DNA from 2 places in the Sphingorhabdus sp. M41 genome. Region 2 is predicted to be linked to the other one. Evidence: predicted binding sites of a transcription regulator. Region 2 holds the regulator's gene; the other holds the start of a gene.
The links. Region 2 encodes LexA, which represses DNA repair genes until DNA is damaged. Its sites were predicted from a motif close to GTTCCNCNCTTGTTCT; they were not measured.
Positions count from the first base shown of each region.

Region 1: a site for LexA is predicted at 3,074-3,089, ahead of radA (DNA repair protein RadA). Genes of this name have one in related genera too.

Region 1 is NZ_CP014545.1:2,142,849-2,150,895, forward strand. Features, by position in the region: gene AZE99_RS10230 (cation:proton antiporter domain-containing protein) at 1-720, opposite strand, end outside; gene AZE99_RS10235 (iron-sulfur cluster assembly scaffold protein) at 724-1,164, opposite strand; gene AZE99_RS10240 (CvpA family protein) at 1,161-1,685, opposite strand; gene radA (DNA repair protein RadA) at 1,695-3,059, opposite strand; gene AZE99_RS10250 (patatin-like protein) at 3,379-5,730, shown strand; gene AZE99_RS10255 (MBL fold metallo-hydrolase) at 5,731-6,678, opposite strand; gene AZE99_RS10260 (DUF6445 family protein) at 6,818-7,423, opposite strand; gene AZE99_RS10265 (hypothetical protein) at 7,423-7,641, opposite strand; gene AZE99_RS10270 (MarR family winged helix-turn-helix transcriptional regulator) at 7,733-8,047, opposite strand, start outside.
Region 2 is NZ_CP014545.1:1,300,504-1,308,550, reverse strand. Features, by position in the region: gene AZE99_RS06265 (anthranilate synthase component II) at 50-634, shown strand; gene trpD (anthranilate phosphoribosyltransferase) at 631-1,617, shown strand; gene trpC (indole-3-glycerol phosphate synthase TrpC) at 1,614-2,405, shown strand; gene moaC (cyclic pyranopterin monophosphate synthase MoaC) at 2,402-2,872, shown strand; gene AZE99_RS06245 (molybdopterin molybdotransferase MoeA) at 2,869-4,053, shown strand; gene AZE99_RS06240 (GGDEF domain-containing protein) at 4,379-5,608, shown strand; gene lexA (transcriptional repressor LexA) at 5,807-6,499, shown strand; gene AZE99_RS06230 (ComEC/Rec2 family competence protein) at 6,493-8,047, opposite strand, start outside.

The DNA of each region.
Region 1 (8,047 bases), 840 kb from region 2:
CATCAGTGCAGCGCCGCCAAAAACGGCAACAAGGCCAGCAACGATGAACAGTTCGCGTTCGGCTATCCGGCCAATCACCTTCAATAACGGCTGCAACAGATATTTGCCGATCGCGATAAGCCCGCCGATAGCGATAATCGCATAAATTGCGGTCAACCAGCCCGACGGGCCACCTTCGTCCTGTGGAGCGCGCGATAGCGCTGCGATTATCGTCAGCAGCGGTATGATAGACAGATCCTGAAACAGCAGGATTGAAAAGGCTTTTTCGCCGGTCGGAGTATTGAGCCTGCCCGAGGATTGCAGCATCGGCAGAACCTGGGCGGTCGAGGAGAGCGCCAGCGGCAGGCCGATCGCGATCGAAGCGGCCAGCGTGAAGTTGGTTGTAGCCATGATCAGCAGGAACAGCGCAATGCCGCATAGCACGACCTGACTCATGCCCAGACCGAAGATCGCCTGACGCAAGCGCATGAGCCGCGCCGGCGCAAGTTCCAGTCCGACAATGAACAGCAGCAAGATGATCCCGATCTCGGAAAATTCGAGAATGGTTCCCGCGTTGCTGATCAACTGGAAGCCCTGCGGTCCGATCAACGCTCCGGCGATCAGATAACCGAGAACCGCGCCAATGCCGAACCGCCGGAACACCAGCACCATGACCAAAGCCGCGCCGAGCATGACGAAACCGCCCAGCAGCAAATCGGCCATATGGGTTTCAGTTTCCATCGGTCAGGCCGCCTGTTTCCTGGCAGCGGCATCCGTGAACGCCGCGATCACCGCATCATAGGGAAGCAATATCGCCGCATGACGGCCCTTGTGATCCCGGGCAGCTGCCAACTTGTCCATATCCGGCCATTCGCCGGGAGACTCGCTCGATCCTTCCAGGAAAACTGCCAGATTGTCTCGCACAGTTCCAATATCGCCAGCTGTTTTGCCGATGGCCTGTGCGCCCAATATGGCGGCCGATGCCTGACCCAGTGCGCAGGCGCTTATTTCAAGACCCAAATCCTGCAGTTCACCGCTATCTTTTATCATCACGTCTGCCGCGACCTTGCTGCCGCATGTCTTGGATCGCAGCTCTGCCGTGCCATCAGGGTTATCCAGCCTTTGCTGATGCGGAATTGACACCGCGAGACGCAAGATCTCGCGGGTATAAAGCGCTCCGCTCATTGGTCCGCTACCGCCTGCTCGTCGGTCGACTTTCGCTGTTCCTCCACAAAGTCGACCATGGCTTTTCCACTTGCGTTCAGCAGCGGGTAAGTACGAGAGTTCGCGAGCCATTCCGGTCGCGGTTCGTCCGCGCCATAGATGGTGTCATAGACCAGAACTGCCAGCAAATAGAGCAAGGTCGCGCCGATCAGCCCCTTGATCATGCCAAAACCGAAGCCGAGCACGCGATCAATCGGACCGAGAACGGATTTGCGCGAACGTGCGCCGATTGATCTGGCGATCCACCGACCCAGCGCATAGATAACGATGACGATCGATACAAAAGCCAGCACGGAGGCTCCGCTCTCGCTGCCCACCGGGCTGATCAGCCGCTCATAAATCGGCGTGTGCAAAAATCGCACGCCGACCACAACCACTATCCAGACAAGCAAGGAAAGCGCTTCCTGAACGAATCCCCTTAGGAATCCAAGAACCGCCGCTCCGCCCATCGAAACCAGTACAAATATATCAAGACCCGTCATGGTCTCTAGCTAGTCACGCTCGAGCATATGGTCAACGAGATTGGCGAGTTTGGCAAATTGCAGTTTCTTCATCGAGTCACTGCTTTTTTCGCCGGACGCCGGTATCAGCGCGCGGTCGAACCCGAGCTTGGACGCTTCCTTCAGACGGAGCGGCGTGCGCGAGACCGGCCGGATTTCCCCGGACAGCGCAATTTCGCCGAATATCACGGCATCGCTCTGCATTGGACGCTCGGCATGGGCCGAGATCAGCGCTGCTGCCACGGCCAGATCGGCGGCAGGGTCGGTGAGCCGGTAACCGCCCGCGACATTGAGATAGACTTCGGCGCCGGAAAAGCTGAGCCCGCAACGCGCTTCCAGCACCGCCAGGATCATCGCCAGCCGCGAACTGTCCCATCCGACCACCGAGCGCCGCGGGGTTGCGCCACTCGCCAGCCGCACGGTCAGCGCCTGAATCTCTACCAGCACGGGCCGCGTACCCTCCATTGCCGGGAAAACGGTAGCGCCGGTCACTTCTTCGCTGCGGTCGGTCAGGAACAGGGCGGATGGATTGGCCACTTCGGTGAGGCCTTTTTCTTCCATTGCGAACACACCGATCTCGTCAGTCCCGCCGAAGCGGTTCTTGATCGAGCGAAGGATACGATATTGATGGCTGCGCTCGCCCTCGAAGCTCATCACCGTGTCGACCATATGTTCGAGCACGCGCGGACCGGCGATACTGCCGTCCTTGGTGACATGGCCGACCAGCATCACCATCGTGCCATGTTCCTTGGCAAATTTGATGATTTCCTGCGCCGAGGCGCGCACCTGGCTCACCGTTCCCGGCGCGCCTTCGATCAGATCACTGTGCATGGTCTGGATCGAGTCGATCACGACAAAATCCGGCGCATCGCGGCCTAAGGTCGTCAATATGTCGCGGACAGAAGTCGCCGAGGCAAGCTTGACCGGCGCCTTGCCCAGCCCCAGACGCCTCGCCCGCAGCCGCACCTGATCTGCCGCTTCTTCTCCCGAAATATAGGCGACCGAAAGCCCCGCCTCGGCCAGCCGCGCAGAAACCTGCAGCAAGAGTGTCGATTTCCCGATACCCGGATCACCGCCCATAAGAGTCGCCGATCCGGCCACCAGACCACCGCCGACGGCGCGGTCAAATTCGGCGATGCCTGTTTTTCTGCGATCCGGCAGCGCGATTTCGCTGTCCAGCCCGACCAGCCGTACTTCGCGTCCGCCGGTCTGCAGATTATGCTTAGACGCAAACACCGTTTCGCCCGCTTCCTCGACGAGCGTGTTCCACTCACTACAATCGCCGCACTGCCCTTCCCAGCGATGCGCGATTGAGCCGCAATTCTGACAGACATATTTTTTCTTCGGTTTGGCCATGCGGTTTATCTAACAGAACAAATAAAGAACGCCAGTGGTTTTCCATCAGAATTTAAAACAGGGTCACACGGGTCACACCCCTTAATGGAGAAAATGATTTCAGCTTGAGAAGGGGCGCGTGAAGGCACGGGCCAGATTGCTATCGCCCGCACAATGATCCTGTTTCCGGTTCATGGAGCAACTTTAGCAAAGAGGCTCGGGTGTAGGAAAGCCCCGCTTATATTGCCGAAGCGGGAGGAACGCCAAGGGACTTCTCACCACGAGGACCAGGCAGTGCATTCGCGCTTGCACCCTCCCCACCATCCTGTAGTTAAAAGCCATGCGGCAGAAAGAACTCAGACTGGCCTTGATCTGCTATGGCGGCGTTAGTCTGGCCATTTATATGCACGGCATCACCAAGGAAATCTGGAAGCTGGCGCAGGCGAGCCGGGATTTTCACGACGGCGAGCGGATCGACCAGTGCAGCCGCGGTATCTATTATGATATATTGGAATGGCTGGAGCAGGAAACCGGCACAAGACTTCGCATTTTGCCGGACATTATTTCCGGAGCCAGCGCGGGCGGGATCAACGGGATTTTCCTGTCGCAGGCGATATTGTCGGGCCAGTCGCTGGATCCGCTGACCGACTTGTGGCTGCACACCGCCGATGTCGACAAGCTGCTCGACCCCGATGCGCGGCCGCTTTCGCGTTTCTCCAAATTCTGGGCCGAGCCGATTGCCTGGATGGCGCTGGGCCGCAAGGGCGGTGCTGTGGAGCAGACCGTGTCGAAGGAAGCCCGAGAAGAGGTCAAGATGAAGCTCTCCCGCTTCGTCCGCGCGCGCTGGTTCGCACCGCCTTTTGGCGGCAAGGTGTTCAGTGGTCTGATCTGGGATGCGCTTGCTGCAGTCCGGGCAACCGAGCGCGGGCCGCGCCTGCTGCCCCCGGAACAGCCACTCGACCTGTTCGTCACGGTGACCGATTTCGTTGGCCATCCGGAAAAGCTCCAGCTGCACAGTCCGCCCGACGCGCTCGAGATGGAGCATCGCATCACCATCGGCTTTTCGACCAGAGGAAAGCGAGACGACGCGATTGCCGATCCGGCGGCACTGACTTTTGCCGGCCGCGCCACCGCCAGTTTTCCAGGCGCTTTCCCGCCCTTCACAGTGAGGGAACTGGATGAACTGCTTGCTGATCATGAATATGTCTGGGAAGGCCGCTCAGCCTTTCTGAAGCGCATATTGCCCAACCAGTTTCGAGCCGGAACAGCCGAGGATACTGTACTGATCGACGGATCGGTGCTCGCCAATGCTCCCTTCGCGCAAGCGATTGAAGCATTGAAGAACCGGCCGGCCAAACGCGAGGTCGACCGACGCTTCGTCTATATTGACCCGCGGCCCGATCTCGACGTTGCGAAGAGCGACAAAGCGATGCAACGGCTGCAGGCTGCGCAAGAAGAGGAGAATGAATCGCTGCCCGGCTTCTTCTCGACAATTTTCGGAGCTATTTCCAATATTCCTCGCGAACAGCCGATCCGCGACAATCTCAACGCCATTGCCGGACGATCCAACCGCATCACCCAGATGCAGCTGATCACCGAAAATTTGCGCGGCGAGGTTGAGCAGCATGTCGAGGGCCTGTTCGGGCGCACATTTTTCCTCGACCGGCCGACCGCTGCCCGTGTCGCTGCCTGGCGTCGCAAGGCGCGGGACAAGGCAGCCAAGCTCGCGGGATTTTCCTATAGCGCTTATGGTCACCTCAAGCTGGCGACCGTTATCGAGGATATCGCGCATACGGTGCGGCGGGCGAAGTCCGATCCCAATGCGCACAACCATCCGGGGCTGCGTAACGCGCTCTGGGCGGAGATACGGCGCCTTGGCCTTGACAATGTCGGGCATAAAAGCGGCGGACCGACCAAACCGGCGGCGGAGTTTTTTCGTCGGCACGACCTGGGTTACCGCGTACGTCGCCTGCGTTTCCTGGCCCGTCAACTGGCAGAAGATCTCGACCGCGCCGACCCCGCCGATGCCGATGTGATGGAGGCGATGCACGACACCATCTATGACTGTCTGTCCCTCTATATCGAACGCGAAACGATCGACTATCTTGGCGATGATTTCATTGCCCTGGCCGACCAGTCCGAAGTGCAGCCCGGCGCCATGCTGGACGCGCTGGCCAAGGCGCGCGACCTGACCGCTGCCGACGCCATTGTCGATGCAAAGCTCGCGGCGGCACTGGCGGTGATACCGAAAGCGGAGAAGCGCTCGATGTTGCTCGCCTTCCTCGGCTTCCCTTTTTACGACATCGCTACCTTGCCATTGCTGCAGGGCGAAGGACTTGACGAGTTTGATCCGATCAAGGTCGACCGTATCTCGCCCGAGGACGCCCGCACGATCCGCAAGGGCGGCGTTGCGGCGACGCTGAAAGGCATTGAATTCAACAATTTCGGCGCCTTTTTCAGCCGTACCTATCGCGAGAATGACTATCTCTGGGGCCGCCTGCACGGCGCCGACCGGATGATCGACATCATCCTGTCCACCCTGCCCCTTTCCAAGCGTCCCGGTAATGACACGATTCTCGAATTCAAGAAAACGATCTTCCGAAAAATCGTCGATGAAGAGGAACCAAGGCTGACCAAGGTCAAACCGCTGATTGCCTCTTTACGTGACGAAATCGAGGCCGCAACCCTCTGACTAGTGGGGTTGTTCGTGCGCGTGGACCGGCTTCTGCAAGCTTTTGTACACTGCTTCGACAAACGCATCACCCTTGATGAAGGCATCGGGATTGATATCCCATTGCGCCGCCAGCTTCAGCGCCTGCACCTGTTCAACCGTTTTGCCCCCGCCCTGCGCCTTTTCCACAGCGCCGATCATCGTCAGTAGCATGTCGCGATAAGCGGTCAGATCGGCCTTGTTCGCCATCGGTCCATGGCCCGGAATGATTTTCGTATCGTCATCGACCATGGTCAGCGCCGTTTCCGCCGCTGCCAAAATACCGCGCGCATTGCCGCCGCTGCTCAGGTCGATATATGGCAAGCTGACCTTGTTGAAAAACAGGTCACCCATGTGGAGGACATTGGCCTTTTTCCAGAAAACGACGCTGTCGCCATCCGTGTGCCCATGTTTCATATGTTTGACCTGCACTTCGTCGCCGTTGAGGTGGAGCTTCAACCCGTCATGATAGGTTACGGTGGGCAAGGCCGCGACCGGCGATGCCGGATCATTGCCGCGTCCCGATTTCTGGATACCCAGCATCCGCTCGCGGACATGGTCATGCGCCATGATCAGCGCGCCGGCCTTGCCAAAATTCTCGTTCCCGCCACTATGATCGCCGTGCCAGTGGGTGTTGATCAGATATGTGACCGGTTCTGCACCAAGATCAGCAATCGCCGCCTGAATTTTCGGTGTGAGTGGAGCGAACTGGTCGTCGATCAGGACAGTGCCATCGGGACCGTAGGAGACACCGATATTGCCACCTGCTCCGAACAATACAGCCACCCCGTCAGCCAGTGCCTCCGCCTTGATCTCGACATTCGCGAACCGGTCGGTTTCCTGAGCATAGCTTTCGCTGCCGGCAAAGAGGGCTACGGGTGAAGCCGCAAGCGATAAGGCAGCGAAGGTTCTGGATATCGGATTTGACATGTAAAGGGTCTCCTGTTTTTTCTCGTTGGGCCGGTGATTTTTGGCGGCCATCTGTTATCCCAACTCCGTCGGTTTGGAACCCAGCCTTCGCTGGGCTGACAGTTTATTCCAGCGGCTTAACATTGAAACCGGGCCGCCGCTATCCCTTGGCGAAAAACATCAGGTTGACCAATCGGCCATCCTGCGGCGTTTTGCCGAACGCCTGGCCACTGTTGTGGAACATCCACGGGCTGAAAAGGATCAGCCGGTTGAAGCGCATCGGCACGGTCATGACTTTCGTCCATCGCGCGGGATGGTTCGTGTCCTTGTTGACCACATCCTCGATCAGAGCATTGATATCGGCAAAGCCGGCCTTGTGGATGCCCGGCAGATCCGTCGGAATGCGCTCGAGGCCGGTACGTTTATGGCGAAAAAACTCGGTGCCGCCTTTGCAATGTTCCGGCAGCGAAAGATAGAGTATGCCCGAATAGAAGGCCGGATCAATATGCACGCCGCTGTGCCCCTTGTCGCCTTTCAGCGTCACCCGGCAATGCGAATGGCTGGTATTGGGCGCGGCCTTCACCGGTGTGTTGATAATGCCCGAGATACGCTCATTCAGCCCCTGAATATCCAGCGGTTTGGTCGAAATATGGCCCGGATAATTGCCGCGTTTGTTTTCGGGGTCATAGTTGAGTGCCAGAGCCGCGTTGCGCGCAACCATCGGGTCAGCGAGAAAGTCGTCGAGAATGAGCAGCGACGGGAGCATCAAAAAGCTCTTAGGCAGATCGATGGAACGACAGCTTTGATGGCCGCACCGGCAAAATATGCTCCGCCGCCGTTCAGGTTACGAGCCAATAGCCTGATGAACTTTACAAACTTTACAGTGTTAAAGAAAAAAACTCCTTCTTTCCTTTCAACATCAAAGCTGTCCGCCAACCCATTGGCATGGTGAGATAAATAGTAAAGGGACGAGCCGCTAGCCATTTTGAGACCCTATCATGAATATCATGGTGTAGGACATTATTTTATCGCTCGACCCGTCCGTTCCGCGCGCAAAGACAGATATCGAACAAATTCAGATCTGATCTTTCCGACCGGCAAAGCCACCTTCGACAATTGCGCCGACCCTGCTCATGAATTCCATGCCATTGGCGATTTCCTCGTCGGTCAGTTCGTTGGAGATCAACTTGATGAAGGCCTCTGTCCGTTGCATCATCTCATTCACCGTTGTCTGACCTTTTTTGGTCAGACGGATGACCTTCTCCCGCGCCGAGGCCTTGCTTTCCCTGATAGAAATCAGATTGAGGTCCTTTTCAGCCATCGCGCGCAACACCTTGGAAATCGCGGGACTTCCCAGTTCATACCATTCGCCGATCAGGCGCTCGATGGT
Region 2 (8,047 bases):
CGCACGTCAAAGCTTGGCGAGAGCGGAATTTCCGATTAGGCAGCTTTGCATGATCCTCGTTATCGACAATTATGACAGCTTCACCTTCAACCTGGTCCATTATCTGATGGAACTGGGCGCCGAGGTGCGCGTCGAGCGCAATGATGCACTGACCGCCAGCGAAGCTCTCGCCACCGGCGCGCAGGCCTTCCTGATTTCGCCGGGTCCCTGCACCCCCAATGAAGCGGGCATATCGCTCGATCTGGTCGCAGCCTGCGCCGATGCGGGCAAGCCGTTGCTCGGCGTGTGTCTCGGCCACCAGAGCATCGGCCAGCATTTCGGCGGCAAGGTGGTGCGCGGCGGGCTGATGCACGGCAAGACATCGCCGGTCACCCATGACAGCAGCGGCGTCTTTGCCGGCCTGCCCTCGCCTTATACCGCGACCCGCTATCACTCGCTGATCGTCGAGGATATTCCCGCCTGCCTGCCGGTCAACGCGACCGCCGACGATGGTTCGGTCATGGGTTTCCGCCACGAAAGTCTGCCGATCCACGGCGTGCAATTCCATCCCGAGAGCATCGCCACCGAACATGGCCACGCGCTGCTGGCCAATTTCATGGCGATCGCGGGGATCGAAGCGAAGGAACGGGCATGACCCTGCCCGACCCGGCGAGCGCCCTGTCCGAAGCCGCGGCCCGCGAAGCCTTTTCCGCGATATTGGACGGATCCTGTTCGGCAGAGGAAATCACCGCCTTTCTGGTCGCGCTGGCCGACCGGGGCGAAACCGCTACCGAGATTGCCGCTGCTGCGCAGGAAATGCGCGCGCGGATGATCGGCGTCGACGCGCCCGCCAATGCCATAGATGTCTGCGGCACCGGCGGCGATGGCAGCCACAGCCTGAACATTTCCACCGCCACCGCTCTGGTGGTAGCCGCCTGCGAAATTCCGATGGCGAAACATGGCAACCGCGCCGCATCGAGCAAATCGGGTGCGGCGGATACGCTGGAGGCGCTCGGTCTCGATCTGGCGAAAGCGGCGGCCAATGGCGAGCAGAGCCTGCGCGACATCGGCATCGCCTTTTTCTTTGCGCCCAATCATCATCCGGCGCTCGGCCCGCTGGGACCGATCCGCAAGGCCATCGGCCGCCGGACGATCTTCAATCTGCTCGGTCCCCTGTGCAATCCCGCGAAGGTCAAACGCCAGCTGATCGGCGTAGCCTCGCCCGATCTGGTCGAGACCTATGCCGAAGCGGCGCTGCAACTGGGCTATGACAAGGCGATGATCGTGTCCGGCGAAGAAGGACTCGACGAGCTCAGCATTTCCGGTCCCAGCCGCGTTGCCATGATCAGCGACGGCCGCGTCACCATCAGCCGCATCACCCCGGAAGACGCGGGACTGACCCGCCATCCGGCGGAAGCGATTAAGGGCGGCGATGCGCAATATAACGCCGCTGCGCTCAAGGCATTGCTGCAGGGCGAGAAATCCGCCTATCGCGATGCCGTGTTGCTCAACAGCGCTGCCGCGCTGATGGTCGCGGGCGAAGTCGACAGCTGGGAAGAAGGCGTCGAGGAAGCCGCCGAGGCGCTCGACAAGGGGCTTGCCAACGCCATGCTCAATTGCTGGATCGCCAATCAATGAACAAGCTTGAAGAAATCTGCGCGACAACGCGGGAATATGTCCGGCAACGGAGGGCTGATGTCCCGGCGTCGAAGCTGAGCGATGACATCGCCCGTCAGAGCGCGCCGCGCGGTTTTGCTGCGGCGATCCGGGAGAAATCAGCCACCGGCTTCGCCCTGATCGCCGAGATCAAGAAAGCCAGCCCGTCCAAGGGCCTGATCCGCGCGGATTTCGATCCCCCTGCTCACGCCCGCGCCTATCAGGCTGGTGGAGCTGCCTGCCTGTCGGTTCTGACCGACCAGCCCTATTTTCAGGGCGCGGACGAATATCTGGTGGCTGCGCGCGCTGCGGTCGACCTGCCCTGCCTGCGCAAGGATTTCATGGTCGATCCCTGGCAGGTCGCCGAATCGCGGGCGCTGGGCGCCGATGCGATCCTGATCATCATGGCGGTGCTCGATGACGCTCTGGCGGCTGAGATCGAAGCGGAAGCCCTGGCGCTCGGCATGGACGCGCTGATCGAGGTGCATGACGAAGCGGAGCTGGAACGGGCGCTGAAGCTGCAATCGCCGCTGCTCGGCATCAACAACCGCAATTTGAAGACGTTCGAGACCAGCCTCGACCAGACCGAACGGCTGGCGAAGCTGGTGCCCGACGACCGGATTATGGTGTCGGAAAGCGGTATCTTCAGCCATGAAGACTGCCAGCGCCTCTCCCAATCCGGAGCCCGCGCCTTTTTGGTAGGTGAATCTTTGATGCGACAGGATAATGTGGAGGCCGCAACCCGCGAACTGCTGACAGGAACCCAATGAGCAAATTGACCCATATCGACGGCGACGGCGCGGCCCATATGGTTGATGTTGGCGGCAAGGCCGACACGGTCCGCGAGGCCCATGCCGAGGGCCGGATCGCGATGAAACTGGAAGTCTTGGAAGCTATAAAAGCGAACGCCATGAAGAAGGGCGATGTGTTGGCGACCGCTCGCATTGCCGGGATCATGGCGGCGAAGAAGACCAGCGATCTCATCCCCTTGTGCCACCCGCTGGCGCTGACCAAAGTGGCGGTCGATTTCACCTTTCTCGATGATGGTATCCAGGTGTCGTCCATGGCCCGCCTCACCGGCAAGACCGGCGTGGAAATGGAAGCCTTAACAGCCTGTTCGGTCGCACTTCTCACAATCTATGACATGTCCAAGGCGATGCAGAAGGATATGGTGATCAGCGACATCCGGCTGCTCTCGAAAAGCGGCGGCAAGTCAGGAGACTGGGTCGCGGAATGAGCAGCTTGCTGCCTCTGGACGAAGCCCAGCAGCGACTGATCGCGCTGGCGTCCCGCCTGCCCGCCGAAACGCTTTCCGTCCATGATGCGCTCGGCCGCTATCTCGCCGGAGACCTGATCGCCAGACGCGAGCAGCCGGCGGCCGATATGTCGGCGATGGACGGCTATGCGATCCGTTTCGAGGACCGGAACGGCCCGTGGACCCTGATCGGCGAATGTCCCGCCGGAAGCCCGCCCTGCCGCGCGCTGCGACCGGGAGAAACCGCCCGCATTTTCACCGGCGCCCTGCTGCCCGAAGGCGCCGATACCGTGGTCATGCAGGAAAATGTCGAAGCGGACGGCGCCACCATCCGACTGACAGCAGAACCCTCACCCGAGAAGGGCCGGCATATCCGGCATCAGGGCGGCGATTTCAAGCAAGGAAGCGTCGGATTACCCGCAGGCAGCCTGCTCAATGCGGCGGCGCTCGGCGAAGCGGTTATCGCCGGCTATGGCGAACTGTCGGTCGGCACACAGCCCCGCGTGGCGGTGGTCTCGACCGGCGACGAACTGGTCGCGCCGGGCAGCGACACCCTGCCCCACCAGATACCCGCCAGCAATGACGTCATGCTGTCAGCCATGCTCTGCGGCCTGACCGCCGAAACCCGCAGCCTGAGCCGCATTCCCGACGATATGGACATATTGTGCCAGACGCTGGACAGCGCAAAAGACTGCGATATCATCGTCACCATCGGCGGCGCATCGGTCGGCGATCATGATCTGGTCGGCCCCGCCTTCCGCAAGCTCGGCGCCGCAATCGATTTCTACAAGATCGCGATGAAACCGGGCAAGCCGGTGATGGCCGGAAAGCTCGGCAAGACGGTGATATTGGCGCTCCCCGGCAATCCCGCCTCCGCCTTTGTCGCGGCCACCCTGTTCCTGCTGCCGCTGATCCGCTTCATGGCCGGAGCCGCCCGCTATCTGCCCGACTATCAGAGCGCCCCGACCCGCGAAGCCCTCCCCGCCAACGGTCCCCGCGCCCAGTTTCTGCGGGCGAAGGTCGACCAGGCCGGGATCACGCCCTTCAACAGCCAGGACAGCGCTAAGCTTTCGGTCTTGGCGGCGGCGAATGCACTGCTATGTCGGCCAGCTCATGCGGCAGCGTCTGATGTTGGTGAGATGGTGCCCTATGTTGGGATATAATTCATAGTATCCAGAATAAATCTCTTGGAATCAGTGCCTTATGATAATCTTCTCAAAGTTTTTATTTTGATCTTGCCATAATCGTCATCCGCTATCGGTACCTTGATAGCGCACTGAACGGCTGAGATCCGGTGTCCTTCAAACGTATCTGACGGGAATGAAAAATACCGTGCGCAGATAGAAGGTTGGCCAGCGCTGGGCAAAGTGGGGTCGTCGAGACGTCCAATTGTGTGAGACAATTAAAAATCCATGGACAAAGTCCGATTCCGAAACGCGCCATTAACCTTATTGGACTAACCGACTGGAAAAGGAGCACTAAGGGTCGATGCAGACGCAAATTCTTGGACTGGTAACACCGCTCATGGTGCTATTTTTCGCGGCGACCTTCGCAGTGCTTTGGCGAGTAGGACGCATGAAGCGTCACGTGCTCGGCTACGGCATTGCCTTCACCCTTTCTGCGGCGGGATTTCTGATCACCCATTTGCTGCCTGCTGATGCTTTCTACGTCTTCCATTTGACGCAGTTTTTCTACACTATGGGCACGACGGTGATGCTGGTTTCGGTCTGCGAGCGCGCCGGGCAGCGGCTTCATCTAGGAAGCATGGCAGTCGTTTACCTCATTAGCGCATTGGTGCTGGGAGTGGCTGTCAGCTTATCCAACGAAGTCGCTTCGCGGCTGGTCATCGTCAATATGGGCTACGGTGTCATGTTCGCCATGGGCGTGACGACGCTCCTCACCGCGCGGCGCCGCAAAGTGTTCGATGTTGCGATCATCGCGGTCATGGCGTTTCATGCTGCCGATTTCCTCTTAAGACCAACCTTGACCCTGTTGTTTGAGCAGGCGATTCCGGCCGAGGTCTATCGGGACTCGATCTATTATTCCCTAATCGGGCTTGTTCTCGGAGTGAAAGGCGTGACCACCGCCACGGTTCTGATCGGTGCGACAATCGCCGAATGGACGACTTCGCTGCGGGAAAGCAGTGAGCGTGATGCGCTCAGCGGGCTGTGCAACCGGGGTGCGTTTGAAGAGTCGATGCGAAATCTTCTCCCACGTGCGCAGACGGAGGGACTGCCACTGAGCCTGGTGGTAGTCGATATCGACCACTTCAAGAAAGTGAACGACATTTGGGGGCACCAGGCGGGCGACCAGGCGATCGCGGGCATTGGCAAACTCATCGGAAACATGGTGCGTGGATGTGACACGGCCGGCCGAATCGGCGGAGAGGAGTTCTGCATCGCCATCTGGAATTGCCCGAATAACGCTGCAGAGCAGTCGGCCGACCGAATCCGGCGGGCATTCGAAAGTCTCGAGCATTCCGGCCTGAGCAACGATGTCCGTCTGACTGCGAGTTTTGGCGTGGCCACAGCCCGTAATGGGGAGACATATGAGCAGTTGTTCGCGCGAACCGATGCTGCGCTCTACAGGGCCAAGTCGAGCGGCCGGAACCGTGTCGAGAATGCCGAAGAACGCAATCTGAAAGCGGAACGCCCTCTGAAAGAGCCCGAGCCCCCACTAAAATCAGAACAAATCAGGTTTAAGCGCGCATTGGGCTGATCAATAGTCCGCTGGACACTGCTCGACAACCTGCTTGGCAGGCTATGCATACATAATATGTCCTCGCGCTCCCCGCGCTGTCGCTGCAAGGATTGCCGTCGCGCTTCAACAGCCCGGACCCTGTGTGCTTTCCCGCTTGACTTCCCCCGTTTTGTTTCTTAATTGTTCTTTATTCGTTCCCAGAACAGGACACTGGACATGCTCACGCAAAAGCAACATGAACTCCTCTGCTTCATTGATGAAAAACTCAAGGATAGCGGCGTTTCCCCCTCGTTCGAGGAAATGAAGGAAGCGCTGGGGCTCAAGTCCAAGTCCGGCATTCACCGATTGATCAGCGCGCTCGAGGAGCGGCACTTCATCCGCCGCCTGCCCAACCGGGCGCGGGCGCTGGAAGTGTTGAAACTGCCGGAAGGTGGCGTGCAGGAAGCGGCCCCATCAAATGTTGTCTCGCTGCACCCGGAAACGCCGGTGCGCGAAGTCATTTCCAATCCTGCTCCGGCTGCCAATAATGATGTCCTGGAAATCCCGCTGCACGGCCGCATCGCCGCCGGCGCGCCGATCGAGGCGATGGAAGGCCAGTCGGCGCTCAGCGTTCCTGCCGCCCTGCTCGGCCCCGGCGAGCATTATGCGCTGGAAGTATCCGGTGATTCGATGATCGACGCGGGTATCCTCGATGGCGATTATGCGCTGATCCAGAAAACCGAAGTCGCGCGCGATGGCGAGATTGTTGTGGCGCTGATCCACGAGGAAGAAGCGACGCTGAAATATCTCCGCAAGGATGGCCGGAGCATCCGCCTCGATCCCGCCAATGCCGCCTATGAGCCGCAGATTTATGGCGAAGGCGAAGTGCGCATCCAGGGCAAGATGGCCGGATTGCTGCGCCGCTACTGATCCGGCCTGCCGCTGTCGTTACCACCATTCCTGACGGAGCGATAGCGGGTCCATATATGCCTGCCGGTCCAGCCGAGCGCGGTGGATATTTTCTGCCTTTCCAGATCGATGGTCATGCCGCCGACCTGTGACAGCAGGTTGCGGTCAGCCTTCAGCCAGCGCGGCTGGCAACTTGCCGGCAGCCACCGATCACTGACGACGATATCGGCGCGGCGACAGGCTGCGGACAGAGCCAGAGCGGAAATATAATGCGAGCTGCGGGTCGCCAATATATGCCAGTCACGTCCGTCCGTGCGCAAAGTGACCAGACAGCTGTCAGCATTGCAATCGGCATTCGTCCAGTCTTCCAGCGCCTGCGATTCCCCTTCTACTCCGGCATTTTCCCGGATAATGTCGCGAATGAAATCACCGCTGCGTGTGCGCAACATCGCCAGCTCGCCCTGATCGTTGCGAATGCCGACATGGCGGCCGTCGCCGGTGATATAGATATCGGGCGCGCGGGTGTTGGCGATCAACAGCGCTCCGATCATCGCCGGAATCGCCCCCAGATAACGCCAGCGTTCTCGCCACAGACAAAGCCACAGCCCGCCAAGCAGCACCAATCCGAACGCGAGCACCGGCATAGTCGGCGACATCGTCACCGCGCCGGGTCTACTCGAGACAAAATGGGCAAGCCCGATCAGGCTGCTCAGCGCCTGCTCGCAGAGCCACCAGACCGGCGCGCCAAGACCCACGCTGTCCAGCACCAGAGCCAGCGCCTCCAGCGGCATGATCACGAATGTTGTCAGCGGGATAGCGACGATATTGGCCAATGCGCCATAAAGCCCCGCCTTGTGAAAATGATAGAGCGCGATCGGCATCAGCGCGATTTCCACCACCAGCCCGGTAAGGAACAGCGCAAAAATAAAACGTCCGGCGCGGCGCAACAGATTTTCCTCGCGCAGCATGACCAGCGCCTTAATCTGCGGATGCTCGTGCAACGCAATGATCGCGGTAACCGCCGCGAAGCTGAGCTGAAAGCTCGGTCCCACCAGCGATTCGGGCCAGAAAATCAACACGAAGAGCGCGCCGGCAGCGACCATCCGCAAGGTGATCGCGCTGCGCCCCATCATCAGCGCCACCAGCACCAGCAAGGCCGCGACACAGGCCCGAATCGTCGGCACCTGCGCTCCGGTCAACAAGGTATAGGCGACCGCCGCCAGCGCCGCGCATCCGGCCGCCACGACCGGTAACCGAAAGCGCAGCGCCAGTGTCGGTGAGAGAGCGAGACTTTTGAGCACCATCAGATAAATCGCCCCGACAACCGCAGTGACATGCAGCCCGCTGATCGAGAGCAGATGCGCCAGCCCGCTGCGCCGCATCGCTTCGGCATCCGCTTCGGCAATCGCGCCGCGATCCCCGGTGGCCAGGGTCACGCCAATCGCACCGGCAGCGCCGGCCATCCGCGCCTGTACATGAGCCGAGAGCTGTTGTCGGTATCGCGACAGCGCGAAAAGCGGATCGGCGCGGCGCAATATCTGAATAGCGCCCAGCGCCTGGCCGGTCGCG